3 regions of the Mesorhizobium sp. M1342 genome follow, and region 3 is predicted to be linked to each of the others. Evidence: riboswitches for the same ligand, from Rfam matches in the RefSeq annotation. Region 3 holds a riboswitch; each other region holds the start of a gene.
The links. A riboswitch is a leader RNA that binds a small molecule or an ion and turns the genes downstream of it on or off. The one in region 3 is predicted to bind cobalamin.
Positions count from the first base shown of each region.

Region 1 (10,595 bases), on a different contig from region 3:
TTTTGCCGCACGGCAAGGACGTTGGGAGGCGCCTTTGGCTTCGACAGACACCGGCCATGCAGGCAGCGGCGACTGGCTGGTCGGCAATCCGACCGGCTGGCAGCTGGCGTCTGCCCTGTGGATCGGTTCGGTCGGCCTGCTCATCCTCGGGCTGCAGCCCGTGTTGCTCGGCGCCCTTTACACTGAGGGTCATGTCAGCGGCGACGAACTGGCGCTGGTCGCCACCGCCGAGATGATCGCCATTGCCATCGGTTCGGCTGTCGTGGCGATGCTGCTTTCGGCGCACCACATGCGCTGGAAAAGTGCCGTCCTTCTGCTGCTGCTGGCGCTGGCCAATGTGTGGACGGCCTATGCCGCGAGCGCCGGCACGCTGATTGCGGCCCGCGCCCTGGCCGGGCTCGCCGAGGGCGGTCTGGTCGCCATCGCCACCGAACTGATCGCCCGCTCGCGGCGCGCCGAGCGCATCGGCGGCTATTTCGTCACCATGCAGACGCTGGCGCAATGCGCGCTTGCCCTGCTGCTGGCGCTTTATGTCATTCCGGCCGCCGGGTCGGCGGGCGGCTTCATCGTTCTTGCCGTCGTCTGCGTCGTGTCGCTGGCGGTCGCCTTCACCGTACCCGGTGACTATGCCGACCTGCCCAAGGAAGAGAATTTGGCCAATGTGCTGACTGTTCCCTCGATGACCGCGCTGTTGTCGGTCTTCTGCTACTTCATGTTCTTCGGCGCGGTCTGGGCTTTTCTGGAGCCGCTAGGCGCGCAATACGGCATCGATGGCCGCACCGTCGGCCTGATCGTCTCGGCCAGCCTCGCCGTGCAGGTCCTGGGGGCGATGACGGCGACCGCGTTCGAGGCGCGCATCGATTATCGCCTTGCCATCGCGGCGATCGGCGTCGTCGCGCTTGTCAGTTCCCTGGTTCTTGCCAGTAGCCCCGGCCTGACGACGTTCTGGGTCGCTGCCTTGGCTATGGGCTTTATCCTGCTGTTCATCGTGCCCTACCAGATCCGTCTGGCGATCACCGCCGACGAGACCCGCACCGCTGTGCTCTTGGTGCCGGCAGCCCAGCTTTTCGGCCTGGCGATCGGACCGATCGCGGCGTCGCTGCTCATCGATGGCAAGGATTTCCGGCCGGTGCCGGAATTCGCCGCCGCCAGCGCGGTGGCCAGCGTGGTGCTGCTCGGTCTGTTCGTCCTTGTGTCGCGTCGCCGTCGTGCGGTTGCCTGAGCGGGGAGGTGGGATGTCAAACATTTGGAGCAACTGGTCGGGCTTTGTAAGTGCCGAGCCCAAGCTGATCGCCAGCCCCGGCGATGCCGGTGAGCTCGGTGATCTCGTCCGGACCGCGCCTGGCCCGGTGCGCGTCGCCGGCGCCGGTCATTCCTTCACGCCGCTGGTGAAATCGCGGGGCACGATCCTGTCCCTGGAGAGACTGGAAGGGCTGGTCTCGCACGATGCGCAAAAACATCAGGCGCGGGTGCGGGCAGGAACCCGGCTCGGCGCGCTGATGGGCATCCTGCAAGGTATTGGCCAGGGCCTGCCCAACATGGGCGATATCGACCGCCAGGCGATCGGCGGCGCGCTGGGCACGGCCACGCACGGCTCGGGACCGACACTCGGTGCCTATCACACGCAGCTGGAGACAGTGCGGATCATCGACGGGCTTGGCAAGGTTCGCGACTTCAAGCGGGCAGGGGATCAGGACATGATCCATGCCATCGGCGTCGCACTCGGCGCTTTCGGCGTGCTCACCGAAGTGACGCTCAACAACATCGCGACCTACCGGCTGCGGCGCCGCAAATGGGTGCTGCCGATCACTGAGATGCTGCGGGAGTTCGAGACGATGATGGCCGCGCATCGCTCGGCCGAATTCTACTACATTCCGTTTTCCGGCTACGCGCAGTTCATCGCCAGCGATCTCAGCGGCGCCGCACCCACCGCACGGCCGCCGGAAGAGGACGAGTCGGGTTTGAGGACACTGCGCAGGCTGCGCACCTCACTTGCCTGGCTGCCATCGCTGCGTGGCCGTCTGATCCTGGGCGCCATCGCCAAATTGCCGGCCGAGGACTACGTGCAGGACTGGCTCAACGTCTATGCCAGCGACCGGCAGACCAAGTTCAACGAGATGGAATATCATTTGCCGTTCGAGGAAGGGCCGAAGGCGCTGGCCGAGATCATCGAGCTGACCGAGAAGCGTTTTCCCGAGGTCTATTTCCCGATGGAGGTGCGCTCGGTCGCGCCGGACCAGTTCTGGCTTTCGCCATTCTACAACAGGCTGACCTGCTCCATCGCCATCCACCATGATGCAGCGAACGATCCTCTGCCGTTCATGCGGGCGGCAGAGCCGATCTTCCGCAGATATGGCGGCCGGCCGCATTGGGGCAAGATGCACAGCCTGAAAGCGGCGGATCTGAAAAAGCTCTACCCGCGCTGGGACGATGCCATGGCGGTGCGCCGCGACGTCGATCCGCAAAACCGCTTCGTCTCGCCCTATATGGCCGGCCTGTTCGGCATCGAATGATGAGCACCTATTTTCCCACCCTCTCGGATGCGCTGAAGGAAGCCGGCATCTTCCAGCCCTGCCTGCTGCTCGATCGCGACCGGCTGGACAGCAATATTGCCCTGGTGAAGGGCAGACTCGACCCCGGCCTTGCTGTGCGGTTGGTCGACAAATCGCTCGCCTGCCTGCCGCTGCTTGCGCATATCGGCAAGGCGCTCGGCAGTGAGCGCTTCATGACCTTTCACCCGCCGATCAGCGAGGCGGTGCTGAAGGCGTTCCCGGATGCCGATCTGCTCTATGGCAAGCCGATGCCGATCGGTGCGGCAAGGGCTGCGCTGGTGAAGGGTAATGTTGACTGGTCGCGTGTCTGCTGGCTGATCGACAGCGAGGAGAGACTGGCGGAATATGGCGCCCTCGCTGGCGAACTCGGCATCGGCCTGCGCATCGCTTTCGAGATCGATGTCGGGCTGCATCGCGGCGGGTTCGCCAGTCCTGAGGCCTTGTCGAAGGCGTTGAGCGCGTTGCCGGCCCGGCTGCATTGCGAAGGCGTCATGGCCTACGAGGCGCATGCGCCGCTCATTCCCGGCCTTTTCGGCGGACCGGCAAAGGCATTGGCCAAGGCGTCGGCGCAGGCCTCGGCGTTCGTCGCCTGTCTCGGCGCCGACCAGCGCCGTATCCTGAACATCGGCGGCAGCAAGACCGCGCTGCTTCATCATGGCGGCATGGCCAACGAGGTTTCGATGGGCTCGGCCTTTGTGCTGCCCAGTGATTTCGATACGCCAGGCCTCGACGGCTTCCAGCCGGCGGCCTTCATCGGCACGCCGATCCTGAAAATGGTCGAGCCGATGCTGCCTGGCCCGCCGGCCGTCACCCGCCTGCTGCAGGCGCTCGGCCGCTTCCCGCGCAAGGGCTGCTATCTCTATGGCGGCAAGTGGATGGCCGAGCCCGTCTTCCCCGAAGGCATGAAGGCGAATGGGCTGCTCGGCCTGTCCTCCAACCAGCAATTCATGGGCTTGCCCGCCGACGCGACCGTAAAACCCGGCGACTACGCGTTTCTAAGGCCGACGCAGAGCGAAGCCGTGCTGCAGCAGTTCGGGTCGATCGCGGTGTTTTCCGGCGGCGGGATAGTCGATCGCTGGCCGGCGCTGCCGATGGCCTGACCGACTACGCCTTCACCGGTATCCAGATCTCCAGCCCGCCATTGCCGCTGCGTGGGTCGAACTCAGGGCCGTAGCGTTCGAATTCCGGCGCATCCGATATCTCGTGGCCGGAAGCCGGCAGCCATTTGTTCCAGATCGTATTGACCGTGCGGCGGATGGTCGAGATGTGTTCGCGGTGGGCAAAGACCGCATATTTCTGCGCCGGCACCCGCGCCCGGCTGAATTCCTTGGGCAGGTCGGAAAAATCAGACACTTCGACGCCAGCGATGTAGTCGAAATTGCCGGCATCGTCGCCGTTGACGCAGACGCCATAGGCGACATCGCCGGTCTCGCCCGGAATGTTGCCGATATAGGGGCCGAAGCGCTGCCATTGCATCGGAATGGCGGCGCTGGTTTCGCAGCTGTAGCGTTCGCCGAGGCCGGCGATCAGGAACGGCCGGCTGGTCTCGAAACGCGGTGGTTCGAGATTGGTGAGGAAGGACTGGTCCATCAGGATCGGCTCCACGAGGTCGAGCTTGTCGAGTGTGCCTTGCGCGCGCACCAGTTCCGGCGTGGTGCCGAACTGATCGCGGAAGGCACGGGTGAACGCCTCATGCGAGTTGTAGCCGGCGTCGAGCGCGACGGAGAGAATGTCGGGCGCCCCGCCGGCCAGCTTGCGCGCCGCCTCGGTGAGCCGGCGTGAGCGCATGTAGCCCATCACCGAGCGGCCCGTGGCAGCGCCGAAAGCCCGCGCGTCACATGAAAACGCGACACGCCGCTGCTTTGCGCGACATCGTCAAGCGAGATCGCCTCCGGCAGATGACTTTCGACGAACCACAGCGCTTTCTCGGTCGGGTTCATTTTGCTCCTCGCATTGGCCAGATCATCCTGCCGTTTCCTGGCGCGGCCAGTTTGATCGAAATTGCGCATCCCGCGCAATCGAACCGATCCCGTCACAGTCGCACACCGATATGGCACAGCGGTCGAGCGCCCCTTGCCGCCGACGAGCCAAATTCGGCAGGCTTCGCTTGACAGCGCCAGGCGGCATCCTCTAAATGCGTAATGTTATTACATATCGAGAGCGTGAAATGCATGTTTCCCCTAGCCGGCCCACCACTCCGTCCGAGAAATCCATTGCGAAGCGATTGGGGGAAATCTACGCTGAAGCGGTGATGGTCCCCGAGTCGAAAGGCGAGGGGTGAAAAGGGAACACGGTGAGATCCCCAGGGGTCGAGGCCGTGGCTGCCCCCGCAACTGTAAGCGGCGAGCAAAATCCGTGAATGCCACTGGCCGGCAAGGCTGGGAAGGCAGGATGGCGCAACGACCCGCGAGCCAGGAGACCTGCCATCACAGAGTTGACCGGACGGGGTGTGCCGGGAGGAAACGCGAATCCCGGTCTTGTCGGCCGCTTCGCCAGCTTCCTTCCGTCGCCAGTTTTGGAAAGTGACGGAAAGTTGGACGGCTCCATCCATCGCATCATCGCATGCACGCTTTGCCATCCCGGCAATCTGGCGGGCAGCCGATGACCGTAGCGCTTCTCGAAGCACATGACCTCTGCGCCATGGCGAATGGCCGGGATCTGGTCCAGGCGGTCAGCTTTTCGGTGGCCGCTGGCGATCGCCTCGCCATCATCGGTCCCAACGGCGCGGGCAAGACGACGCTGCTGCGCATGCTGTCGGGCATGCTGCGGCCGAGCTCCGGCGAGGTGAACCTCGGCGGGCGCCGGCTGGACGGGATTTCCGCCGCCGAGCGGGCGCTGCATATCGCCGTTGTCGGCCAGACCGACCAGCCCGATCCGCGGCTGGCGGTGATCGACTATGTCGAGCTGGGCCGGGTCCCGCACGCTCGGCTACGGCGCAGGAGCGAGGAGCGTGACATTGTCGTCGATGCGCTGCGCCGGACCGGCCTGCTGCCGCTGCTTGGCCGCACCATCGGCTCCCTGTCGGGCGGCGAGCGCCAGCGCGCCCAACTGGCGCGCGCCATCGCCCAGCAGCCAAAGATCCTGTTCCTCGACGAGCCGACCAACCATCTCGACCCGCGCGCCCGCGGCGAACTGCTTGAACTCGTGGCCGGCTTCGAGATGACGGTGATCGCGGTGCTGCACGATCTGGCGCTGGTCGCGCCGTTTGCCACCAGGGTGGCGGTGATGAACCATGCCCGTCTGCAAGCGCTCGCCGCACCGCGCGAAGCGCTGACCCAAAAGCTGATCCGCGAGATTTTCGGCATCGATGTGCTGCGTCTGCGCCATCCGACCGAAGACCGCGAACTGACGGTGTTCGAGATGCCGAACCGTGCCGCGCCGCCATTCTGATTGAAGCCGTCACATATCGATCAATCCCGTCCACAGGAGAAAACCCTTGAAACGCCTCGCTTTTTCGCTTGCCTTCTCGCTGCTGGCCTCGACAGCCCTGGCCTTCCCGGTGACCGTCGACAGCTGCGGCAAGCCGCTGACCTTCGACGCGCCGCCGAAGCGTGCCGTCATTCAGGATCTCAACATGGCCGAGATGGCCTTCGCGCTGAAACTGCAGCCGGCGATCGTCGGCCTGACCGGCATCTCCGGATGGTACAAGGTCGGTCCCGAATTCAAGGCCGAGCAGGGTTCGATCCCGGAACTGGCGCCGAAATATCCGACGCTCGAAAACCTCGTCGCGGTCGAGCCCGATTTTTTCTTCGCCGGCTGGTATTATGGCATGAAGCCGGGTGGTGAAGTGACGCCCGACACGCTTGCTCCGCACGGCATCAAGACGCTGGTGCTGACGGAAAGCTGCGTCCATCTCGACAAGAGCCGCCCCGCCGCCTCGATGGACCTGCTCTATGGCGACGTCGAGAAACTGGGCAAGATCTTCGGCAAGGAGGCCGAAGCTGAGAAGCTTGTCTCCGGCTGGAAGACGCGGCTCGCCGACATCACCGCCAAGGTCGGCGACGCCAAGGGAACGCGGGTCTTCCTCTATGATTCCGGCGAGGACAAGCCGTTCACCGCAGGCAAATTCGCCATCCCCAGCGCCATGATATCAGCCGCCGGCGGCGACAACATCATGGCCGACATGGATACCAGCTGGGGCAACACGGACTGGGAAACGGTGGCGTCGCGCAATCCGCAATTCCTCATCCTGCTCGATTACCAGGACGGTGGCGGCTACAGGAAACTGCTCGATTTCCTGAAGGCGCATCCGGCCATGAAGGAGACGGACGCGGTCAAGAACGAGCGCTTCGTCGCCCTGCGCTATGCCGAACTGACGCCGGGACCGGCCAACATCGAAGCCATCGACAAGATCGCCAAGGCCATGCATCCGGAAGCGTTTTGATGCCTGTCGCCCAAAAGTGCGCAGCGGTTTTGGGGCAACGACATGCATGAACAAAAGATCCTGGAAGTGCGTCGCACGCGTCCTGACAGACGCGACGCATTTCCAGGCTTGCGCCATCCGGCATTTGCACTGGCCATGCTGGTGGGAGCGGCGGCGATCGCCGCTCTCGCTCTGCTGTCGATCGCCTATGGTTCGACACTGATCCCGTTGACCGATGTTGTTGCCGCGCTTGGCCGTGCAATCGGCTTCAGCGGGCACGACGTGGCAGGACCGGTCGGCAAGATCGTCGTCGACCTGCGGCTGCCGCGCACGATCCTGGCCATCTGCGTCGGCGCCGGCCTCGGCGTCGTCGGTGCGCTGCTGCAGACGGTGACCCGCAACGACCTCGCCGATCCGTTCCTGTTCGGCCTGTCGTCGGGCGCCGCCGCGGGTGCGGTTTCCGTTATCACCGTCTTCGGCGACAGTTTCGGCATCTGGACATTGCCGGTCGCGGCCTTCACCGGCGGCATATTGGCTGCCGGCGTCGTGCTGCTGCTGGTTGCGCGGGTGAGGGGGCAAGGCCCGGAGCGGCTGATCCTTGCCGGCCTTGCCGTGTCCTTCATGTTCACCGCCTTGACCAACTATCTTGTCTTTGCCGGCGATCAGCGCGCCGCCCACTCCGTGCTGTTCTGGACCATGGGCGGCCTTGGCCTGGCGCGCTGGGATAATATCTGGCTGGGCGCGCTGGGAGCAGGCACCATTCTGGCTTACGCGCTGTGGAACCATCGCAGGCTCGATGCCTTCCTGGCCGGCGAAAACGCCGCCGAAAGCCTGGGCGTGCCGGTGGCGCGGATGCGAAGGATGACCTTTCTCGTCGCCGCCTTCTCGACGGCGATCCTGGTCTCGGTCGCCGGCGTCATCGGCTTCGTCGGGCTGATGATCCCGCATCTGTCGCGGCCGCTGGCGGGCCCCTTGCACCTGCGCCTGGTTGCCAGCTGCGCCGTCTTCGGCGCGGTGCTGTTGCTGGCCAGCGACCTCCTGGCCCGAACGCTGCTGCCGCCGCAGGAACTGCCGATCGGCATCATCACCAGCTCGGTCGGCGCGTTCTTCGTCGTCACCATGCTGATCCGCAACCGGCTTTGAGTGCGGCTTGGGTCAGGGCCGCGATTACTCTCCCGAAATGCCCAGCTGCACCCGTTGCTTTGGGCGCTTCGACTGGAACAGGGCAAGCAAAAAAACGCCGGCCTGAACGACGATGATCGTCGGGCCCGTGGCTGCGTCGATGTGATAGCTGAGGATCGTTCCCACGACGCTCGACCCGATGGCGGCGGCTGCTGCAATGGCGAGCATGCGCTCAAAGCTCTTCGTCAAAAGAAAGCCGATCGCTCCCGGCGCGATCAGCATGGCGATGACAAGGATGATCCCGACAGCCTTCAGCGAGGCCACGATGGTCAACGCGAGCAGCGTCAGCAGCCCGAAATGCAGCAGGTTGACGGGCAGGCCGATCGCGCGCGCATGGGCCGGATCGAAACAATAAAGCAACAGATCCTTGCGTTTTGCCAGAACGATGAGGATCGCCGGCACGACGATGACCGCCGCCTCGATCACGTCGCGCCACTGGACGCCGAGCATATTGCCGAACAGGATATGATTGAGATGCTGGTCGGTCTCGACTTTGACGAACAGCACCAGGCCAAACGCGAACATGCCTGAGAAGACGATGCCCATGACTGCGTCCTCCTTGATCCGGCTGTGCTGCTTGAGGTAGCCCGTCGCCAGCGCGCAGCCAAGTCCTGCCACGAAGGCGCCGAAGGCAAGCGGGATCCCGGCGATATAGGCGAGCACGATACCCGGAAGCACGGCATGCGAAACGGCGTCGCCCATCAGCGACCAGCCCTTCAGGACGAGATAGCAGGACAACACCGCGCAAATGGCGCCGACCAGAACGGCGACGGCGAGACCGCGACGCATGAATTCGTGGCTGAGCGGTTCGGCGATCCAGGACCAGATCGTCATCATGACGCGACCTGCGATGCGGCACGTGCCGCCCGGCGTGCGGCGAGCCGCCCATGTTTGGGTGCGAAGACGAAGGCAATCAGAAAGACCACGGTCTGCAGCACCACGATCAGTCCGCCAGTCGCGCCATCGAGAAAGAAGCTGAGATAGGCGCCGACCGCGCTCGTCGCCGCGCCGATCGCCATCGCGAGCAGGATCATGACGCCGAACCGATCGGTAAGCAGATAGGCGGTGGCGCCAGGCGTTACCACCATCGCGATCACGAGGATCGCGCCGACGGTCTGGAGCGCGGCGACGATGCAGGCGCTGAGCAGCACGAAGAACAGGACCCGCAGCCGCCACGGATTCAGGCCGACGCCGCGCGCATGGTTCTCGTCGAAGAACACCAGCATCATATCCTTCCATCGAAGCCCCAGTACAGCCAGCGAAACCGCTGCGATGAGGATGATCTGGGTTACATCCTCGTCGGAGATTGCGAGGATGTTGCCGAGTACGATGGACTGGATGTTTACGGAGGTCGGACTGATCGACGCAATCAGCAGCCCGCCAGCGAACAGCGTTGTAAAGACAAGGCCGATCACGGCGTCCTCGCGAAGTTGCGTCACGCGCCGCACCAAGGTGATGCCGAGTGCGGCGATGAGGCCGGAGGCGAATGCGCCGGCGGCATAGGGAAGGGCCACTATGTAGGCGGCCGCAACGCCCGGCACCACCGAGTGGGCAAGCGCGTCGCCCATCAGGGCCCAGCCCTTTAGTATGAGATAGCAGGACAGGAACGCGCAGACCATGCCGACCAGGGCGCTGACCCAGATGGCCTTGGCCATGTAGTTGTAGGTGAAGGGTTCCAGCAGGATGTCGATCACGGGGCTGGCGATCCGCTGTCGGGCTTCATCATCTTCTCTTGATCCCGCTCGCCGTAAAGCACCAGAGGACGCTCGTCATCGGTCAGCACGGTCAGGTGGCGAGCGTCGGGGTCGTCATGAAGATCGGCGCCGCCGAGGCGCAGATGCCTCAGCACGCCGCCAAAAGCTTTCGCAAGATTGGCTTGCGTAAACGTTGTCTCTGTTGGTCCGAAGGCCAGCACCGTCTTGTTGAAGATGACGACATGGTCGCAGAAATTGACGATGCTGCCGAGATTGTGCGTCGACACCAACATCAGCTTGCCGTCGTCGCGCATCGACCGAAGGAGATCGATGATCGCTGCTTCGGTCTGCACGTCGACGCCGGTGAACGGCTCGTCGAGCAGGATGATTTCGCCGCCCTGCGCCAGAGCGCGCGCCAGGAACACACGCTTCTTCTGGCCGCCGCTCAGTTCGCCGATCTGGCGCTTGCGAAAATCGGTCATGCCGACCCGTTCCAGTGCCGCGTCGACCGCCATGCGATCGGCTCTGCCTGGGATACGCAGAAAATTCATGTGGCCGTAGCGGCCCATCATGACGACATCTTCCACCAGCACCGGAAAGTTCCAGTCGACATCCTCGCTCTGCGGCACATACGCGACTAGGCCGCGCTTCAGCGCTGCGTGGACGGGCAATCCGGCGATAAGCACTGTTCCGGTCGACGGCGTCAGGAAGCCCATCAGCGCCTTGAACAGCGTCGATTTGCCGGAGCCGTTGACGCCGACCAGCGCGCAGATGGTGGAGGCGCCGAGCCTGAAAGAGGCGGAG
Region 1 covers NZ_JAMYLI010000011.1:41,288-51,882, forward strand. Annotated here, with positions in the region: gene NKH06_RS13240 (MFS transporter) at 35-1,222, shown strand; gene NKH06_RS13245 (D-arabinono-1,4-lactone oxidase) at 1,236-2,513, shown strand; gene NKH06_RS13250 (DSD1 family PLP-dependent enzyme) at 2,513-3,652, shown strand; partial or broken gene NKH06_RS13255 (AraC family transcriptional regulator) at 3,657-4,492, opposite strand; cobalamin riboswitch at 4,788-4,994, shown strand; gene NKH06_RS13260 (ABC transporter ATP-binding protein) at 5,154-5,942, shown strand; gene NKH06_RS13265 (ABC transporter substrate-binding protein) at 5,989-6,936, shown strand; gene NKH06_RS13270 (FecCD family ABC transporter permease) at 7,072-8,058, shown strand; gene NKH06_RS13275 (metal ABC transporter permease) at 8,083-8,931, opposite strand; gene NKH06_RS13280 (metal ABC transporter permease) at 8,931-9,791, opposite strand; gene NKH06_RS13285 (manganese/iron ABC transporter ATP-binding protein) at 9,788-10,595, opposite strand, start outside.
Region 1: it holds a riboswitch for cobalamin, as region 3 does, so the genes downstream of both, NKH06_RS13260 (ABC transporter ATP-binding protein) here and metE (5-methyltetrahydropteroyltriglutamate--homocysteine S-methyltransferase) in region 3, are expected to answer to the same signal.

Region 2 (10,595 bases), on a different contig from region 3:
TCCGGCGCCTCGCCATTCGGGCCGGGACGCAGGTCGCGCACATTCATGGCGCAGGAGGCCTGCGGCTTGGGCGGCCCGCCCTTCACCTCGATCAGGCACATGCGGCAATTGCCGGCGATCGACAGCCGCTCATGGAAGCAGAAGCGCGGCACTTCCGCGCCAGCGTCTTCAGCCGCCTGCAGCAGCGTGTAGTGGTCGGGTACAGTGATCTCTTTCCCGTCGACCTTGAGCTTTGCCATTCGCCTCAAACCCCTGCGGAGTTCCCGCAATCTCTTTTTCCGGACGCGGTCGAGACCACGTCGGGCACTTCATTCACTTCTTGACGGCGAGCGCCGCCGCTTGGGCTGTCCAATCGTCGCGGCCGATGCGGCCGCCGAGCGACAGATAGTCCTCGACCCAGGCAACCTCTTGCGGCGTCCATGCCGCGATCTGGGCATACGTCCAGATGCCGAGGCCGTTGAGAACCTTTTCCAGCTTCGGCCCGATGCCCGAGATGGCCTTGAGATCTGCCGGAATGGCCGGCTTCTCCATGGCGTTGGGCTGCCTGAAATCCTCGGGCATCAGCGCATCGCCGGCGCCGCCCGTAGCCGGAGCCGCATTTGCGGCCGGCACGGCAGTGGCGGCTTCCTTGGCGGCAATATCGGTGACCTCCCGGGCGAAGGACTGCGCCTCGGCAATCATGGTTTTCGCCGTCGCCCGCGCCTTGGTGGAGGAAGAGTTCGGATCGTCGAACTGCGCGACGCGCGCCTCGAAATCATCGACGATCGGCTGCAGCAGCCGTTGCGAGGCCTCAGTCGCTCCCGAAAGCGCGCCCAGCCAGACGCCGAAAGCGTGGTTGGCGAGCCCGAGGCCAAGCGCCGACATCGCCGCCGCACCCGCCACGGGATGCACGAAAAGGTTGACGGCGCTGGCCATCTCCTTCGGCATCATCCTGGTCAAGTCCTGGTTCATCTTCTCGATCTGGTCCAAATTGGGCATCAGCGGGTTCGAATACGGCGCCATAGAGTTCTCCTGGTCGTTTCTTCGTTCGCCCCGCCCTTCGCTGCGGACTTTCATCCGCATAAAACGTTATTCTATTCCGCCGCCACCATCACAGGCTCCGCCCGGTGCGCATTGCGCGAAAACTCGTCGATGCGCCGCTCCACCTCGCCGCGGAAATGCCGCATCAGGCCCTGGATCGGCCATGCCGCCGCGTCGCCCAGCGCGCAGATCGTATGCCCTTCGATCTGCTTGGTGACGTCGAGCAGCATATCGATCTCGCGCTTCTGCGCCTCGCCGCGCACCAGCCGTTCCATCACCCGCCACATCCAGCCGGTGCCTTCGCGGCATGGCGTGCACTGGCCGCAGCTCTCGTGCTTGTAGAAGTAGGAAAGCCGCGCAATCGCCTTCACGACATCGGTCGACTTGTCCATGACGATGACAGCCGCGGTCCCAAGGCCGGATTTGAGGTCGCGCAAGGCGTCGAAATCCATCGGCGCGTCGATGATCTGCTCGGCAGGCACCAGCGGCACCGAGGCGCCGCCCGGTATGACCGCCAAAAGATTGTCCCAGCCGCCACGAATGCCGCCGCAATGCGTCTCGATGAGCTCGCGGAACGGGATCGACATCGCCTCCTCGACCGTGCACGGATTGTTGACGTGGCCGGAGATGCAAAACAGCTTGGTGCCGACATTGTTGGGCCGGCCGAAGGACGAGAACCAGGCCGCACCGCGGCGCAGGATGGTCGGCGCAACCGCGATCGATTCGACATTGTTGACCGTGGTCGGGCAGCCATAGAGGCCGACATTGGCAGGGAATGGCGGCTTCAGCCGGGGCTGGCCCTTCTTGCCTTCGAGGCTTTCGAGGAGCGCTGTCTCCTCGCCACAGATATAGGCGCCGGCGCCGTGGTGCATGTAGATGTCGAAATCGTAGCCGGACGTGTTGTTCTTGCCGATCAGCTTGGCCTCGTAGGCCTCCTCGATCGCGCGCTGCAGCGCCTCGCGCTCGCGGATGAACTCACCGCGCACATAGATGTAGGCGGCAATCGCGCCCATGGCGAAACCGGCAAGCAGCGCGCCCTCGACCAGCGTGTGCGGGTCGTTGCGCAGGATGTCGCGGTCCTTGCAGGTGCCGGGCTCGGATTCGTCGGCGTTGATGACGAGATAGCTCGGCCGGCCGTCGCTCTGCTTGGGCATGAACGACCATTTGAGCCCGGTCGGGAAGCCTGCGCCGCCGCGACCGCGCAGGCCCGACGCCTTCATCTCGTTGACGATCCACTCGCGCCCCTTGGCAACGATGCCGGGCGTGTTGTCCCAGGCGCCGCGTGCCATCGCGCCGGCCAGCGACTTGTCGAACAGGCCGTAGATATTGGTGAAGATGCGGTCTTTATCCCCGAGCATTTTTCGTCCCTCAGACCGGCTTCTTGCCGAAGACGCGGATGTATTCGGCCACGCCACCCTTGGCGAGCGCCTTGGCCTGCTTGACCCAGTCGTCGCGATCGATGCGGCCCTGGAAAGAGAGATAGCCATCCACCCACTCGCGTTCGGCCTTCTTCCACGACGCGACCTGCGCGAAGGTAAAAATGCCCAGCGTATGCAGGATGCCCTCGATCTTGGGGCCGACGCCGGAGATCAGCTTTAGGTCATCGACCTGTACCGGTTTATCGATGCCGGCCGGACGGTTCTTGTCCTCGAGCGACGGTTTGGCCGGCTTGGCTGCCGGTACCTTGACCTCCGGCGCCTTGAAGGCGGATGCCGGCTCGGCCTTGGTTATTGGACCGTTGCGCTGCTTGGAAACCTGCTCGACCTTGGAGTCTGCCTTGTTGGCATTGGCGGCCGAATGCAGTGGGGCGGCAACGCTCGCCGCCTTTTCAACCGTCGGCGCGACCTTGGTTTTTGAAGGCGTCTTCAATGCCGGGCTGGTTTCAGGGGCGTCGGTCTTCGGCTTGCTGGTGTTGGACGGCGCGACAGGGGCCGCGGCCGGTGCCGGCACGGGCCCTGCGATGATCGCGTCGGGCGCCGCCCTGGCGGCCCTGGCCGCTTCCCTGGCTTCCCTTTCACGGGTCGACTTGAGGATCGCCTTTTCGCTCTTCAGCGTGGTGAGGCCGGAGGCCGGCTCCGAGCCGGTACGGCCGTTCTGCGGCCCCGGTTCCACCGAAGCACCCTTGCCGGCGTCATAGAGATCGATGATTTCAGCCAGGCGTTCCGGCGTCAGATCCTCGAACGTGTCCTTGAAGATCATCACCATCGGCGCGTTGACGCAGGCGCCAAGGCATTCGACCTCTTCCCACGACAAGGTGCCCTTGTCGTTGGCGTGGAACTGGTCATGATGGATCCTGGAGCGGCAGACATCCATCAGCGCTTCCGAACCGCGCAGCATGCAGGGCGTGGTGCCGCAGACCTGGATGTGCGCACGCGTGCCGACCGGATTCAACTGGTACTGCGTGTAGAAGGTCGCGACCTCGAGCCCGCGGATACGCGGCATGCCGAGCATGTCGGAGATCGTCTCGATCGCCGCCTTCGTCACCCAGCCTTCCTGCTCCTGCGCTATCATCAGCAACGGGATGATAGCCGACTGCTCACGGCCCTTCGGGTACTTCTTGATCCATTGCTTCGCAGCCGCTGCATTCGCCCGGTTGAAGGCGAAGGATGCTGGCTGGACGCTGGCTTCTGCGAGACGGCGGACTGACATTTAGCGATCGACCTCACCAAACACGATGTCGAGGGAGCCGAGAACGGCGGTGACGTCGGCCAGCATGTGGCCGCGGCAGAGGAAATCCATCGCCTGCAGATGCGCGAAACCCGGCGCGCGCAGCTTGCAGCGGTAAGGTTTGTTGGAGCCGTCGGAAACCAGATAGACGCCGAATTCGCCCTTCGGCGCCTCGACCGCGGCGTAAACCTCGCCGGCCGGCACGCGATAACCCTCGGTGTAGAGCTTGAAATGATGGATCAGCGCTTCCATCGAGCGCTTCATCGCCTGGCGCTTGGGCGGCACCACCTTGCCGTCGAGGTTCGACACCGGGCCGGCGCTTTCCTTGCCGAGCAGGAGATCGACGCACTGGCGCATGATCTTCGCCGACTGGCGCATTTCTTCCATGCGTACGAGGTAGCGGTCGAAGCAGTCGCCGTTCTTGCCGATCGGAATGTCGAAATCCATTTCCGAATAGCATTCATAGGGCTGCGACTTGCGCAGGTCCCAGGCAGCGCCCGAACCGCGCACCATCACGCCCGAAAAACCCCAGGCCCAGGCATCCTCCAGCGAGACGATGCCGATGTCGACATTGCGCTGCTTGAAGATGCGGTTGCCGGTCAGCAGCTGATCGAGGTCGTCGATCGACTTCAGGAACGGGTCGATCCACTTGCCGATGTCCTCGACCAGCTTCTGCGGCAGGTCCTGATGGACGCCGCCGGGACGGAAATAGGCGGCATGCATGCGCGAACCGGAGGCGCGCTCATAGAACACCATCAGCTTTTCGCGCTCGACGAAGCCCCACAGCGGCGGCGTCAGCGCGCCGACGTCCATAGCCTGCGTCGTCACATTGAGGATGTGCGACATGATGCGGCCGATTTCGCAATAGAGCACGCGGATCAGCTGCCCGCGTTTCGGCACTTCGATGCCGAGCAGGCGCTCGGCGGCCAATGCGAAGGCGTGCTCCTGGTTCATCGGCGCGCAATAGTCGAGCCGGTCGAGATAAGGGATCGCCTGCAAATAGGTTTTGGCTTCGATCAGCTTTTCGGTACCGCGATGCAAGAGCCCGATATGCGGATCCACGCGATCGACGACTTCGCCGTCCAGTTCCAGCACAAGGCGCAAAACGCCGTGCGCCGCAGGGTGTTGCGGGCCGAAATTGATGTTGAAGTTGCGGACCGAAGTTTCAGCCATTTACTGCTTTGCCTTCTCGTCACCCGGCAGCACGTAATCCGTACCTTCCCACGGGGACAAAAAATCGAAATTGCGGAATTCCTGCTTGAGCTCGACCGGCTCATAGATGACGCGCTTGGCCTCGTCGTCGTAACGCACCTCGACGAATCCGGTCAGCGGGAAATCCTTGCGCAGCGGATGGCCTTCGAAACCGTAGTCGGTCAGCAGGCGACGCAGATCGGGATGGCCCGAAAACAGCACGCCGTAGAGATCGTAGGTCTCGCGCTCGAACCAGTCGGCGCCGGGGAACACGCCGGTGATCGACGGCACCATGGTTTCCTCGTCGGCCTGCACCTTGACGCGGATGCGCACATTCTGCTTCGGCGACAACAGGTGGTAGACGACGTCGAAGCGCTTGGCCCGCGACGGATAGTCGGCGCCGCAGACGTCGATGATCGAGATGAACTGGCAGCGCGCATCGTCGCGCAGGAAGGTCATCACCTCGACCAGATCGCGCGGCTCGACGTGAACGGTAAGCTCGCCATAGGCAAGCACCCCGTCACTGAAGCGGCCAGGCAGCTTCTCGCCGAGATAGGTCGACAGTTCGCTCAGGGATGCGGTCATGGATTTACCGTTCGATCGTGCCGGTGCGGCGGATTTTCTTCTGCAGCAGAAGAATGCCGTACAGCAACGCTTCGGCGCTCGGCGGACAGCCGGGCACATAGATGTCGACCGGCACGATGCGGTCGCAGCCGCGCACCACCGAATAGGAATAATGGTAGTAGCCGCCGCCATTGGCGCAGGAGCCCATCGAGATGACGTAGCGCGGTTCCGGCATCTGGTCGTAGACCTTGCGCAGCGCCGGCGCCATCTTGTTGGTCAGCGTGCCGGCGACGATCATGATGTCGGACTGGCGCGGGGACGCACGCGGCGCGACGCCGAACCGCTCCGAATCATAGCGTGGCATCGAGGTGTGGATCATCTCGACCGCGCAGCAAGCGAGGCCGAACGTCATGAACATCAGCGACCCGCTGCGCGCCCAGGTGATGAGCGCCTCGGTCGAAGTGACCAAAAAGCCCTTGTCGGCCAACTCATTGTTGATCTCGAGGAAGAAGGGATCGTCCTCCCCCACCGGCCTGCCGGTGTTGGGATCGATAATACCCTTGGGCTTCGGCGCGACGAGGGTGCCTGAACTGTCGTTCAATCCCATTCCAGCGCTCCTTTTTTCCATTCATAGGCAAAGCCGATGGTCAGCACCGCCAAAAACACCATCATCGACCAGAAACCGAGCATGCCGATCTTCGAAAACGACACCGCCCACGGAAACAGGAAGGCCACTTCCAGGTCGAAGATGATGAACAGGATCGACACCAGGTAGAAACGGATGTCAAACTTCATGCGCGCGTCGTCGAACGAGTTGAAACCGCACTCGTAGGCGGAAAGCTTTTCGGGATCGGGATTGCGATAGGCCACCAGGAAGGGTGCGGCCAGCAACGCCAGGCCGACAACCAGCGCCACGCCTATGAACAGGACGATGGGCAGGTATGAGCTCAAGAGTGCGTTCATGCTCGGCTTTCCGTTGGCGCCAATCCACTTTGATTACAGCACCGGACCCTAATGCGGAAGCGTGACAGTTTAACCGCTGAACCGTTTTAAGGGCCTATGCTGCAACGCGGCGAGGGTTAGCGCAGCACTTCCAGCGAAGCAAGTCAAACCTTGTTCAAAACACCGACCTGGACGGCATATCGCGGCAAACTGGTCCGATCCGCTCCTGTTTGATTTCCTTCGCTTTTTACTCCACTTTTCTCTCCTGACATGGATGCCGCCAAAACCCTGCTAGCATGGGTTGGAATCAGCCATTCGACCCTCGGTCAAAACACTTCAAAGTGATGCCTGCATGAAGGAAAAGATCTCGCTCCCCACGGCCCGTCGCATCGCGCTTGCCGCCCAGGGGTTTCTCGATCCCCGCCCGACCGGCACGCCCGACCGCCGGCATTTTGCCCGCACCCTCTCCCGCACCGGCCTGCTGCAGATCGATTCCGTCAGCGCGGTGGTGCGCGCTCATTATATGCCGCTCTATTCGCGCCTTGGCCCCTACCCGTTCTCGCTGCTCGACAACGCGGCCGTGACGCGCAAGCGCACGGTTTTCGAATACTGGGGGCACGAGGCCTCCTTCCTGCCGGTCGAGACATACCCGCTGATGCGCTGGCGCATGCAGCGCGCCGAGCGCGGCGACGAAATGTATCTGGGCCTCGCCAAATGGGGCCGCGAGCACGCCGCCTACATCGAAGAGATCTACCGCCAGGTCGCCGAGCGCGGCCCGATCGCCGCTTCCGCGCTCGAAGGCCAGAAAGGCTCGGGCGGCTGGTGGGGCTGGAGCCATGCCAAGCACGCCTTCGAATGGCTGTTCTGGGCCGGGCGCATCACCACGGCGCACCGCCGCGGTTTCGAGCGCTTCTATGACCTGCCCGAACGCGTGCTGCCGCAGGCGATCCTCGATCTGCGGGTACCGGCAGCCGAGGACGCGCACCGCGAATTGCTGCGCATTTCTGCCCGCGCCCACGGCGTGGCGACTTCAGGCGACCTGCGCGACTATTTCCGCCTGTCGCCGGCCGACATGAAGGGCCGGCTGGAGGAACTGGTTGAAACGGGCGAGCTGCTGCCGGTGCGTGTCGAAGGTTGGGACAAGCCCGCCTATCTTCACAAAGACGCCCGCCTGCCGCGCAAAGTCGAGGCCCGCGCCCTGCTGGCACCCTTCGATCCGGTCGTCTTCGAGCGCTCGCGCACGGAGCGGCTGTTCGATTTCCATTACCGCATCGAGATCTACACGCCGGCCGACAAGCGGCAATACGGCTATTATGTCCTGCCGTTCCTGCTCGGCGACAGGATCGTGGCACGCGTCGACCTCAAGGCCGATCGCCCGGCCAGCATACTGCGCGTCCATGCGGCCTATGCGGAGCCCGGTGCACCGCCTGAAACCGCTGCAGAGCTGTTCGAGGAATTGAAGCAGATGCAGGGCTGGCTCGGTCTCGAACGCATCGAAGTGACGCCTGCCGGGGATTTGGGGCCGGCGCTGGCCGACATCGCCGTGTCGTAAGCTCGCGTTGACACCGCCGCCCGCAAAAGCCTAAATCCGGTTCAGATGGTCTCTTGCCCGCAACGGCAAGGGCTAAGAGGGAATGCGGTGCGGGGCAAAATCCCAAATCCGCGGCTGTCCCCGCAACTGTAAGCGAAGAGCCAAGGCCGAAAGCCACTGGGGAGTTCCCGGGAAGGCGGCTACCCAAGGCGATGACCCGCGAGCCAGGAGACCTGCCGTCTGCGACTTTAGAATCCGATCGCCCGGCGGGTTTCCGGGCAAGGAGCCCGATCTTTGGACCACGACAGCAGTTTTTCGGCTGGCACAGCGGATATTTCGTCCGGCCATGATGATGCCTTGGCCGGCGTCACCATCATCGTCTGCGCCTCCTGCCGCAATGAGACCGGCTCCGACGCCCATCCCCGCGCCGGCGAATTGCTGGCGGACGACACGCGCCGCGCCGCATCTGGCGACGATATTCGCATCCGCAGCGTCGAATGCCTCGGCAATTGCAAGCGGCGCCTCAGCGCCGCCATCCTGCGCGACGGCTGCTGGAGCTATGTCTTCGGCGACCTGACCACGACCAGCGGCGCCGACCTCATCACGGGTGCCAAGCTCTTCGCCACCTCGAAGGACGGCCTGATTCCATGGCGCGGCCGCCCCGATAGCCTGAAGCGTGGCCTCGTTGCCCGCATCCCTCCCCTCGACCTGTTGAAGGACTGATCATGACTGCTTCCGTCTCGCGCGTTCCCTGCACCGTCGTCACCGGCTTCCTCGGCGCCGGCAAGACGACGCTGGTCCGCCATCTCCTGGAAAACGCCGGCGGCAAACGCATTGCCATCATCGTCAACGAATTCGGCGACATCGGCATCGACGGCGAGATTTTGAAGGGCTGCGGCATCGACACCTGCCCGGAGGAAAACATCGTCGAACTGGCCAATGGCTGCATCTGCTGCACCGTCGCCGACGATTTCGTGCCGGCGCTTGACAAGATCCTGTCGCTGACGCCGAGGGTCGACCATATCCTGATCGAAACCTCGGGCCTGGCGCTGCCCAAGCCGCTGGTCCAGGCCTTCCAGTGGCCGAGCGTGAAGAGCCGCGTCACAGTCGATGGCGTCATCGCCGTGGTCGACGGCCCGGCGCTGGCCGAAGGCCGCGTCGCCAACGACATGGACGCCTTGCAGGCGCAGCGCGCCGGGGACGAGACGCTCGACCATGACGATCCGGTGGAAGAAGTGTTCGAGGATCAGATCGCCTGCGCCGACCTGATCATCCTGTCGAAGAGCGACCTGATGGACGCCGCCGGCACCGCCCGCGCCAACGCCATCATCAACGAACATTCCGCCCGCGCGGTGAAGATCGTGCCGACGTCGCATGGCAAGGTCGATCCCTCCGTGCTGCTCGGGCTCGGTCTCGCCGTCGAGGACGACATCGAAAACCGCAAGTCCCACCATGACGGCGCATTCGACCATGAGCATGACGACTTCGACACCTTCATCGTCGACATTGCCTCGATCGCCAATCCGGACGAGTTGGCAAAGCGCGTCGCCACCGTCGCCGAAGAAGAGAACGTGCTGCGCGTAAAAGGCTTCGTCGAGGTCGGCGGCAAGCCCATGCGGCTCTTGCTGCAGGCCGTCGGGCCGCGCGTCAATCATTACTATGACCGCGCCTGGACCGCGCAGGACGACCGCCGCTCGCGTCTCGTCGTCATCGGCCTGAAGGGGCTGAACCGCCCGGCGATCGAGCGTATACTCGCCGGCTGATCTCGGACACGGGTTGCGATGCACATCCTCACCACGACATCCGCCTCGCTCGACGACCTCGCCGAGCCGGTCGATCTGCGGCAGGCGCCGGCGGATATCGTGGCCCTGTCCTTCACCGACAGCGACCTCGCCGGACTGGCGGCAGCCTGGAAGGCCGATGCCGGCCGCCTGCCCTCGATGCGGCTGGCTGCCCTGCGTGACCTGCGCCATCCCATGTCCGTCGACCTCTGGGTCGACAGCGTCGCCCGTCACGCCAAGGTCATCCTCGTGCGCATCCTCGGCGGCTACGACTGGTGGCGCTACGGCTGCGACCAGCTTGCCTCGACCGCCCGCGCACACGGCATAAAGCTGGCGCTGCTGCCCGGCGAATGCCGCGACGAGGATCTGCGCCTGATCGAAGCCTCGACGCTGCCGCGCGAGGAGCTCGATGGCCTGCTCGACTATTTCCGCGAGGGCGGCCCGGCGAATATGAGCGCGCTGGTGCGGAGGCTGGCGCGACTGGCGGGACAGGATGCGGCTTTTGCAGAGCCGGTTCCAGTGCCGAAAGCCGGGTTTTATGAGCCAGGACTTGGGGTCGTTGGTGATCCTTCACACCCCCCTCTGTCCTGCCGGACATCTCCCCCGCAAGGGGGGAGATCGGACTTCATCAAAGCCGGCTCTTTTCCCGTTTCATTAGAAGCTGACGCGTCCGCAACCTCGACAATTGGCGAAATCTCCAATGACAGCGCAATCTCCCCCCTTGCGGGGGAGATGTCCGGCAGGACAGAGGGGGGTGTGAAGGAACTCGACGCTGACAACGTCAACGCTCCTATCATCCCCATCCTGTTCTATCGCTCGATGCTATTGGCCGCCGATGTCGCGCCCATCGATGCGCTTTTCCACGCGCTCCGCCAGCGCGGCATCAATCCGGTCCCCAT
Region 2 covers NZ_JAMYLI010000001.1:21,911-32,505, reverse strand. Annotated here, with positions in the region: gene nuoG (NADH-quinone oxidoreductase subunit NuoG) at 1-239, opposite strand, end outside; gene NKH06_RS00165 (helix-hairpin-helix domain-containing protein) at 313-1,002, opposite strand; gene nuoF (NADH-quinone oxidoreductase subunit NuoF) at 1,074-2,378, opposite strand; gene NKH06_RS00155 (NADH-quinone oxidoreductase subunit E) at 2,389-3,669, opposite strand; gene NKH06_RS00150 (NADH-quinone oxidoreductase subunit D) at 3,670-4,860, opposite strand; gene NKH06_RS00145 (NADH-quinone oxidoreductase subunit C) at 4,861-5,463, opposite strand; gene NKH06_RS00140 (NuoB/complex I 20 kDa subunit family protein) at 5,468-6,049, opposite strand; gene NKH06_RS00135 (NADH-quinone oxidoreductase subunit A) at 6,040-6,405, opposite strand; gene NKH06_RS00130 (winged helix-turn-helix domain-containing protein) at 6,737-7,936, shown strand; cobalamin riboswitch at 7,966-8,170, shown strand; gene NKH06_RS00125 (DUF1636 family protein) at 8,210-8,638, shown strand; gene cobW (cobalamin biosynthesis protein CobW) at 8,641-9,678, shown strand; gene NKH06_RS00115 (cobaltochelatase subunit CobN) at 9,697-10,595, shown strand, end outside.
Region 2: it holds a riboswitch for cobalamin, as region 3 does, so the genes downstream of both, NKH06_RS00125 (DUF1636 family protein) here and metE (5-methyltetrahydropteroyltriglutamate--homocysteine S-methyltransferase) in region 3, are expected to answer to the same signal.

Region 3 (10,595 bases):
TCTAGATTCTTGGGGCGTTTTGGATGATGCAATCCACCATCTCACTCCAAAGGGGAGTGGAATCTGGAACAATGTCGCTTTTGTTCGCACGACATCCTTCGTGCCCGATTGGCATATCGTCTTTAACTCTGCTTCTCTTTTTGGGCTCCCTGTTGATATCGAGGCGAGCCCAAACAGGACAATTTTTGCAATCGGCGAACCGCCGACGAAAGCTCATCGCGCGTTTCATGAAGGGCAGGGGAAAAATACTATCGTCCTGACGTGTGACGCAGAGCTGGCTGCTCGGCAGAATGCAGCGCGCCGATTCGTTTTGTCTCCACCTATCACTCGGTCTTGGTCTGTAAACAAGACATATGACCAACTTCTGGTCAGCGAAGTCGTGGATAAGCCGCTTCGGCTCTCATGGATTACCAGTGACATCGCCCTGCTTAAAGGACATCGATATCGGCTGGCGTTTCTGGAACGGCTGAGAAAGGAGCTCGATTTTGACCTGTTCGGCCGAGGTTTTCGGCTGATTGGAGATAAATGGAACGCACTCGCACCTTACCGTTACAGTATAGCGTTCGAGAATACTCGTGCTGATTACTATTTTACAGAGAAGCTTATGGACTGCTTCGTTGCTGAAACAATGCCGATCTATTACGGCAGCCCGGCAATCACGAGGTTCTTCCCTTCGGACTCTATGGTTCTGATTGACCCAGAGGACAAGAACGTAATCCCAAAAATTCAAGAAATCATCGACTCGGACCTCTGGAAGGAACGTCGCGGCGCAATAAGAGAGGCGAAGCGGTTGGTCCTCGAGAAATACAATACATTTGCTTATCTCGCGGGCTTCATCGAAAGCGTTCAGGATAAACCCTTACCGCCGGAAATTATACACATCGATTCGCCTGAAGTCGATTTTGCAATGGACGAATGAAGTACTCCAACGCTCGCTTCGCGTGCCCGGCGGTTGGTGGTCTGGCGAGATCGGTACGGAACGCTCGGCGGAGAATGCCTGCTGCGCAGACGGCCGGCACGGGCGCACGAGGTCATCCGCCCCCGGCTGCCGCTGATCAGACGAACTGGGGAAGGCCAGGAACGGAATTGAGGACCTCGTCCACGAGTTCGTCGCCGGCATGTTCCTTGGCGCAGGCGATCGTCTCGTTGGCGAGGCCGGCGATCTTTGCCATGCTGAGACCCTCACTCATCAATTGCTGGCCGAGCCCCATAAGGCCGCCACCCTCTGGGTCGTCGCCATGATACTTCGCGACTAATTCTGAAGCTCCCGGAATGGCCTCGATCATGCGCGCAACGGGACCGTCGGCCGCGTGGCTTTGCAGGAAACCCAGCATTAACCCAACGGCCTTCTCTGCGACAGCCGGGCCGATGCCCGCACCAGTGGCGATGCGCGGTAAGAATTCTTCCATGCAGGGTCTCTCTCTCTTTAATGAGGTTTACACGGGGCCCGTCCGGCGCCCAGCGCCCTTGGCCGAACCACAATTGAACTCCACAAAAATAGGCCGGCGGAAGTGCTATTGCGCGTAAAACCGCCTCTGTCAACGCAAGCTGCGTCGGACGTGCGTGTTTCGCAAACCGGAGATTCGTTCCAATTCACTTCATTACGTATTGGCAACCGCACGGATTGCGGTGGCTCGCTCTGGGCCAATGCCCCGCGCCCGTCAAATTATGACTACAACGTGGTCATCGCCTAGGATCTGTGGATCAAGGTGTGAGGCACTTACAGCCGGTGGACCTGCTCAAGCGCCGCGCCGACACAAGGGCTAGATTGGCGATACTGCGCGTGTTGGCCATGTCTTTCCTCGCGTGATGGGATGTTCGTAGAAGCGGAGCTATATGCCGGTGTGACGTCGATAAGGCGAACCGGCTATTCCGACAGGACATCCATACTGTCGCATAGACCGTTGCTGCTTAGGTATTGAGACCGCCATCGCTGGTGACACCACAATGTGCAGTCCGCGGGTGTCGATAAGGCCGATTCACGCAATCAGCAGACAGGAGGAACGAATGAACCCTGAGGTTTCAGAAGCTCACTTTTCGCAAGGCGTGCAGCGCACATGGTGCAAGAGATTGCCAAGTCTTGCAGATGCTATCGACTTTCTCAACGATGGCTGGAAGATCGCAGTGACCGAATCTACGAAGCGCACTCAGTGCGTGCTTTGCTACATCCAACCGGTTGCCGAGCAGGGATACTCCTCCTCCCTGAAGTCCAATCGACAACAGCGATCACTTCCAAGAGGGTCCCAGCTCCGCCGCGAAAACGGGTGCCAGACCCCGATCCTCTCCCTCAACTGATCTAGCTCAGGGCGTTCATGAGCCGCAGATCGCATAGTGGCTGCGTGCACGACGCAGGAAGACCATTTATGAAAATCCTATTCAGAACGATGGCTGTCACCTTGCTGGCACCCACCGCCTTTGCTGCGGATTCGATCCCCACCGACCTCAGAGATACGGCATTGGCCACCTTCAGGGCTTTGCCATCCACCACGCCGACAGTCGCCAACAACCCGATCACCCCGGAAAAGATCGCTCTCGGCAAGGCACTGTTCTTCGATCCACGCGTCTCGGCGTCAGGCGTCTTGTCGTGCAACTCGTGCCACAACCTGGCCACCGGCGGCGACGACAATCACGAAACCTCGATCGGCCATGGTTGGCAGAAGGGACAGCGCAACGCGCCGACTGTACTGAACGCTGTCTTCAACATCGCTCAGTTCTGGGATGGTCGTGCCGCAGACCTGAAGGCTCAGGCGAAGGGACCGGTCCAAGCCGGCATCGAAATGGCCAATACACCGGACCAAGTCATCGCCACGCTCAAGTCCATGCCGCAATATGTCGAGTGGTTCGATGCAGCTTTTCCGGCTGAAGCCGATCGGGTCACCTTCGACAACTTCGCCAAGGCGATCGAAGCCTTCGAGGCGACACTGGTCACACCGGCCCCGTTCGACAGCTTCCTGAATGGTGATGAGCTTGCCATGACTTCCGAACAGAAACAGGGCCTGGCGCTTTTTATGGACAAAGGCTGCTCGTCCTGCCATGCCGGCATCAACGTTGGTGGGCAAGCCTATTTCCCATTCGGCCTCGTGGAACAGCCCAGCGCCGAGGTCCTGCCGGACAAAGACAAGGGCCGATTTGCGGTCACCAATGCAGCCGATGACTACTATGTTTTCCGCGTGGCGCCGCTGCGCAACGTTGCACTCACCGCGCCATACTTTCATTCGGGCAAGGTTTGGGATCTGAAACAGGCCGTCGCCATCATGGGGACCACCCAGCTTGGCGTAGTACTGGCGGACGAAGAAGTTGACCTGCTTGTTGCCTTCCTCAACTCGCTGACCGGAGAGGCACCCGAGGTCGCCTATCCCATCTTACCCTCCGAAACGGCGACAACGCCCCGGCCTGTAACGCAGATCTCAGGAAAATAAAGGGCCAACTGGCTGCGGACGTCGCAATCGAAAATGATTGCGGCTTTTACTTGGGCCACACGAATTGCCACATCCATCTCCGAATTGGCGGGAGGCTAGCAATACCCGAAACCTGCCACCTCGCCCGTAGTCTGCGCGAATCAGCTGGGGAAGCGGACAGACGCGCAGCACCATATATTGTCGCCGCCTGAGCGAACATGCCAAGCAGTCTACTTTGAGAAACGACGTGTGTACGATTTGTTCGAGGCGCGGGGCCTGTATGTTCCCAAGGACCAATACTATAGCGTAGTGTCACATTCATATTTCTGCGGGATGAGGACACGTGCCGAAGGAAAATTGCACATTTTCGCCGAGTGGCTTATTTCCAAGAGTGTGATCGGTTTGGCATATTCCCGGCCGACATCCGCCAGTCGGCAACTCCCCACACGGTGAGGAAGAGAAGCCTCACGCCTGCACTTTCTGCCGGAGCGCGCGTGCTGCAGCGACCATGTTAATGAGGGCAGGGCGGACCTCCTCCCATTTGCGTGTTTTGAGGCCACAGTCGGGGTTTATCCACAGTTGGCCATCGGACAGTCGCTCGCGGGCAAGCATGACTAAGTCCGAAATCTCGCCGACTTCCGGGACGCGTGGTGAGTGAATATCATAGACGCCGGGACCGATTTCGTTCGGATATTTGGAGCTCGTGAAGGCGTCCAACAGTTCCATCTTCGAGCGCGACGTCTCAATCGAAATGACATCCGCATCCATTCCAGCGATCGCGTGAATGATCTCGTTGAACTCCGAATAGCACATGTGGGTATGAATTTGAGTCGCGTCCTTTACACCCGTTGAAGCGATCCGGAAACATTCGACAGCCCAGTCGAGATAGACTTTCCAGTCAGATTGGCGCAGTGGCAATCCTTCGCGAAAGGCGGCCTCATCGATCTGGACCATCCTTGCGCCGGACCTTTCGAGATCCGTCACTTCGTCGCGGATGGCGAGCGCGATCTGGCGGCAGGCTTCGGAGCGGGGTACGTCGTCGCGAACAAAAGACCAGTTGAGAATGGTGACTGGGCCTGTGAGCATTCCCTTCACGGGCTTTTCCGTAAGCGACTGGGCGAATTGCCACCAGCGCACTGTCATCGGATTGCGCCTCGATACGTCGCCGAAAATGATGGGGGGACGCACGTAGCGCGACCCATAGCTTTGTACCCAGGCATGCTGGGTGAACGCGAAGCCGGACAACTGCTCGCCGAAATGCTGTACCATGTCGTTTCGCTCGAACTCACCGTGCACCAGCACGTCCAGCCCGATCTCTTCCTGCCAGCGAATTGCAGCCTCGATCTCCTTCTTCAGGAACGTCTCATAGTCGACATAGCTCAGCTGGCCCTTCGCATGAGCGGCCCGCGCCTTGCGTACCTGCGGCGTCTGCGGGAAGGACCCGATGGTCGTCGTCGGGAACGGCGGCAGCCCGAGTGAGCCGGCTTGGACTCTGGAGCGCTCGCCAAAAGCGCTCTCTCGTCGCTTCGCGCTGTCCTCAATGCTAGCGATCCGCCCCTGAACAAGCGGGTCATGGATCCTCGTGGATGTCACGCGCGTGGCGGCAGCCTCGGCAGACGCTTTCAACGCGCCTGCCACCGCATCCCTGCCTTGGGACAGGGCCCGGGCCAGCAAGACCAGCTCGTCGGTCTTCTGGGCCGCGAAGGCGAGCCACGACCTGATGTCGGCGTCGAGTTCCGTCTCCATGCGCAGATCAATCGGCACATGCAGCATCGAGCAAGAAGGCGCGATCTCGACGCGGTCCAAGGGCCAGCCGGCGACGATCGGTTTGATGCGGTCGAGAATGGCGGGCAGGTTCGCACGCCAGACGTTGCGGCCATCGATCAAGCCAAGCGAGAGCACCAGATCCTTCGGAGCGAGCCGACCCACCGTTTCCAGCTGCTCGGGAGCGCGCACGAGATCAATATGCAGCCCGGCCAGGGGCAGAGAAACCGCGGTTTCGAGATTGTCTCCCAGCGACCCGAAATACGTAGCCAGCATGATCTTCAGCTCGGGCGCGGCTTTCGACAGCTGGCCATAGGCGAATTCGAACGCAGCTCGTTCGTTCGGGTTCAGATCGAGGACAAGCGCTGGCTCATCGATCTGCACCCAGTCGGCTCCCGACAGCTTCAGCTTCTGCAGGACTTGCTCGTAAACGGGCAGCAGCCGCGGTAGGAGCGCGATGGGACCGAACCCCTCGGCAGGCGATTTCGCCAGCTTGAGGAAGGTGATGGGTCCAAGGATGACTGGGCGTGTGTGAATGCCGAGAGCTTTAGCCTCGAGGAAATAATCGACCGGCTTCGATGACGAGAGGGCGAACGTCTGATCATCATCGAGTTCCGGCACAATGTAGTGGTAGTTGGTGTCAAACCACTTGGTCATTTCCATCGCGGTTACACCAGGTCCATGAGCCTCCTCCTGGTGACCAGCGTGTCCACAATCCTCCGTCTGACCCTGGTTGCCGCGCGCCATTGCGAAGTAGATGTCAAGTGGGACCTCGCCGCTATTCCAGCCGTAACGGGATGGAACGGCCCCGACCATGGCTGCGGTGTCGAGCACATGGTCGTAAAGCGAGAAGTCGTTCGACGGGATTTTCGACACGCCGCGATCGCGCTGCTCTTCCCAGCTAGCGGCACGGAGCGCCTTCGACGTCGTGAGAAGGTCGCCAGCGGACGATGTTCCGGACCAGTAGCTTTCAAGCGCGAATTTCAGTTCTCGCCGACGACCGAAGCGCGGCACGCCGAGCGTTGCTACAGGAATTTCCTGAGAGTCAGTCATGTCATACCCCGATGGTTGGGGCGCCGATGACAAGGAAGGCGCTAGCAGGCCGGCACGAACGCCGGCTTGCAGCGGCCACCGAGACACCCCGCCCGTGGACGTAATTCGCCGTGGCAGGTCTCCTGGCTCGCGGGGTCATAGCCTCTACCCGTCTTCCTGAGGGTATTCGCCTCAGTGACATGAGTGGGGTTGGCTCGCCGCTAACAGTTGCGGGGGCAGCGCCGGCATTGCACCGGCTTCCCTCTTAGCTCCGCTGCGGCAGCACCGCACGCGAGAACCACGACACGCAGACAATCACAGCAGTCCGCTCTTTTGTCAATGACGCATAACGAAATGTTTATGTCGTTATGTGATTTCGCTTTTACGCTTGTCTAACATTGTGAAATATTCAGTCGCCCATTGGCGGCGCTGCTCCGCTGCCACCATAGTCCAACTAATGGATCCCTGTCGGGCTGCGACATCCCTCGCAGGTCGCCGATGAAGGATTTCGGACAAGACTTCAAGCGCGTGACAACGTCATTAGAATGCAGAAGATCGCATTGGTGGCGATGTTTAACGATGCGGCCGCAAGCCGTGCGTGCGTGGTAGAAGCGGTTTTCTCGGAGTGAGCGCCAAACCGTGGTCCGAGGGGAATTGGCACGCCAGTCGTCATCACGGGTGACTAGGCAATCGTGATGACTCCGCTCGGCGGCAAGAGACCACACTGACGGAGCCTGGCTCAAGGGTCTGATGCAAAGCCCGACTGTGGTCCCGATAAGCCGCTTAAGCCGCATTCAGGCGGTCAGGATAAGTATCTCTCTCTCCAAGCGCTCGGCATTGAGGGATGCGCAAATGCAGGCAAAGCTCGCGTGCTTCATATTCTGCATCATACGATCGGCAGGACCCAGTTTTTATCCAGTGCACGCGTCAGCGCGGTGTGCAATTCTGGCTCGGTCCGATACGAAGGCATTTGGGCCTCGCTGATCCAGCCCAAGCCAACATAGTGGAAGTGATCCGCAGGGACCGTAACCCGGCTGCTGTCCAGTTGCCGAACGAAGTCCGCTGACCAATGGTGGATCGTATACGCTTCAAGTTTGTCCATCATCCTCCGCCAGCGTTGGATGCGTTCTTCGCGCGGCATGCTGGCCGCTCTTGAGATCGCGGTAGCTATCTCGTCGGAGAGCCTCGGATTTACCAGCAGGGCGTCCTCGCCGAAGTCTTCGGCCGCGCCGGCAAACTTCGATAACACCAGAACGCCAGGGTCGCTCGGATCTTGTGCAGCAATGTATTCTTTCGCCACAAGATTCATGCCATCGCGCAACGGCGTCACAACGCAAACACGCGCGGCTCTGTAAAGACCCGCTATCTCAGCTTGGGTGAACGACCTGTTCTCATAGATAATCGGCATCCACTCGTCCGTGCCATGCCGGTTGTTGACTTGATTGACGAGTCTTTCGACGTCGCGCCGATATTCGCTGTACGCTTGGATGTCGCCACGTGAGGGAGTTGCGATTTGCAAGAGCGAGACACGTTGCGGCTCGACTGCCAGCAGATCGAAAGCTTTAATCCGATTGTCGATGCCCTTGGTGTAGTCGAGCCGATCGACGCCGATAACTAGCTTTGCTCCGCCAAGTTTCAACTGCGAAATGTAGGCTTTCTGCGCCTCAAGCGAATCTGCGGCACACTGTTCGAATTGCTTCGGATCGATACCTATAGGAAAATTTTGGCATTGCGTCTGGCCATGGTCCGAGAAAACGACCCCGTTCTTGCTCTCCAGCCCCAAATGAGATTGGACACAGGCGAGGAAATTGCTCACATCACGGTCGGTCTGGAAACCGAGCAGATCATACTCGAGCATACATTTCATTAGCTCGCCAGAATTGGGCACGCGCTCCATCATGTCAGACTCGGGCCATGGCGTATGCAGGAAATGGCCGATCGGCCGGTCAATGCCGAGTCTGTGCAAATCAGCGCCGAGCGGCAGGAAATGGTAGTCATGAACCCAGTAGACTGCGTTATCTCCCAATTCGGACACCGCGCGCGCCATGAAGGCATTGACGTCGCGATAACTTTTATAATCCTCTTCCGAGCCTGAGATCCGGTCCGGCAGCGAGTGGAGCGCCGGCCACAATATTGAATTTGCAAAACCTTGATAGTACCGAGAATAGTCCGCTGCCGGCCCATCGAGCCACCCGATTTGACCTTTGCCACGCTGCACGAGGGGCACCTGTTGCTTATCCCCGTCGCCCAGATGCTCGGAAAAACCTACCCAGACCGCGCCGGAACGCTCCACGACGCACTCCAGGGCCGCCGAAAGCCCGCCTGTCTTGGGCTGATCAGAATTGACAGTCGCACCGCGGTTGGAAATTGCGATAAGACTCCTATGTGGCTGCTGGGCCGCCGTGTTGAAGCGCTGGTCTGCGGCTGAGACAACAGGACGGGACGGGCCAACTTCGGCTTGTTGTTCTCGCTCCTGTGGCAAGTCTCTCAGGGGTTGTTCAAAAGCGATTAGTTCGTGAACAGCCCCAGTTTGCCATGTGAGGTTCCGGCGCGGCGAGTTGGCGTTGTTCAATGCGTCCATTTCATGCCTCCGTTGAATATTTCCCCCAGATGGAGCAACTGGAATTCCAAATTGGCCCTGCTGACGAGAATCTGACGAGCGTCAGAGCAAATGGCGACCGATTGCCGCGTTTCGGCTTCGGCGCCCTCAAGAACCGGCTTATCGCGAAAATAGCTGGCGACCCGATCGAGCGGACCGTGCTTGCGGTAATTGTTGGATTGTTCGGATAAGAGATACACCCATGCCAGCACCTGTTGAAATGAACTGAAACTATGTCGCTGCAGCCAAGGCTGCCGGGCCCCGTGATGCGATCCTGCGTCTGCCGAAGAGTTTTGACACGGAGATCGGAGAGGGCGGGATAGTCCCTTTCCGCCCGTCAGGGCCGGTTTTTGAATCCCTTCCTCGTTGCCCTCGACGATCCCAAAATCGTGGAAGCCAGACCGCGATGTGAATACCAGCCAGGCGAGCACTTCCTGACATCCGCGAATGCCGGGCTCCACATCCGGCGCCTCGTCGAGATTGACGAAGATGAAGCCCTGCTGCCAATTCCGCTGGTCCCATACCAATGGCGAACCAGTCTGCCCGCATTCGGCATCGTGGGACGTGATCGCAAGTCAAGTGCTCCGACGGACGCCGCGAGTTCTCCGTTACCTCAGGAACCTTACTGGCCTTCCCCAAGCTGAGCTTCTGGAAAATGCCGGTGGCGATCTCGATGACGGTGAATGCCGTCAAGGCATGCCCGCCTTGCACCCCCTTCCAGCGAGCTTCACGGCAGCAGCATCGGTCAGTTCTCCGAAGCGAATGGCTGTCGTTATCAGCGAGCTTTGACACAGTTCCGCCACTGCGATGATCGCGTCGGTTGGGCAGCTGGTTAGTTGCCCGCGCATCTACAGCAACCCAGCCCGTTCCGCCTCGCGGCGCAAATTCTGCCTTGGCCTTGGGCCGATCTGCTGGATCACCAGGCCGGCCGCCAGCGAGCCAAGATCGCCGCAAGTCTGCAGGTCGCGGCCTTGCGTGTAACCATGCAGGAAGCCGGCGGCATAGAGATCGCCGGCGCCCGTCGTGTCGACCAGTTCCTTGATGGCGGTCGCCTTGATGACCACGGTCTCGTCGCCGCGCACGATCACCGAGCCTTTTTCCGAGCGGGTGACGGCGGCGATCCGGCAATCCTTGCGGATCTGCGCCAGCGCCTCGTCGAACGACGATGTCTGGTAGAGCGACTTGATCTCGTGGCTGTTGGCAAAGACGATATCGACCGTGCCCGAACGCATCAGGTCGAGGAATTCGTCTCGGTAGCGGTCGACGCAGAACGAATCCGACAGTGTCATGGAGACTTCGCGGCCTGCCGCGTGCGCCAGCTTGGCCGTCTGCCGGATCGCTTCCTTGGCGCGCGGCGGATCCCACAGATAGCCTTCGAAATAGGTGACCTTGGCACCGGACGCCTTGTCGGCCTCGACATCCTCAGGGCCAAGCTCGACGCAGGCGCCGAGATAGGTGTTCATCGAGCGCTCGCCGTCGGGGGTGACGAAGATCATCGAGCGCGCCGTCGGCGGCTCGCCCTTGAGCGGCCTGGTGTCGAAGGCGACACCCTGCGCATGGATGTCGTGCGCATAGATTTCGCCCAGCGCATCGTTGGACACCTTGCCGGAGAAGGCGGCGCGGCCGCCGAAGCTGGCGACGCCGGCCGCCGTGTTGCCGGCGCTGCCACCGGAGGCCTCGATCGCCGGCCCCATGTGGCTGTAGAGCAGCTCGGCGCGCTTGGTATCGATGAGGTTCATGGCACCCTTGATGATGCCGTTGGTCACCAGAAAAGCGTCGTCGCACTGGGCGATGATGTCGAC
Region 3 covers NZ_JAMYLI010000038.1:13,724-24,318, reverse strand. Annotated here, with positions in the region: gene NKH06_RS28655 (glycosyltransferase family 10 domain-containing protein) at 1-919, shown strand, start outside; gene NKH06_RS28650 (hypothetical protein) at 1,056-1,409, opposite strand; gene NKH06_RS28645 (cytochrome-c peroxidase) at 2,364-3,419, shown strand; gene metE (5-methyltetrahydropteroyltriglutamate--homocysteine S-methyltransferase) at 3,864-6,215, opposite strand; cobalamin riboswitch at 6,311-6,512, opposite strand; gene NKH06_RS28635 (alpha,alpha-trehalose-phosphate synthase (UDP-forming)) at 7,081-8,775, opposite strand; gene NKH06_RS28630 (hypothetical protein) at 8,763-9,320, opposite strand; gene NKH06_RS28625 (adenosine kinase) at 9,642-10,595, opposite strand, start outside.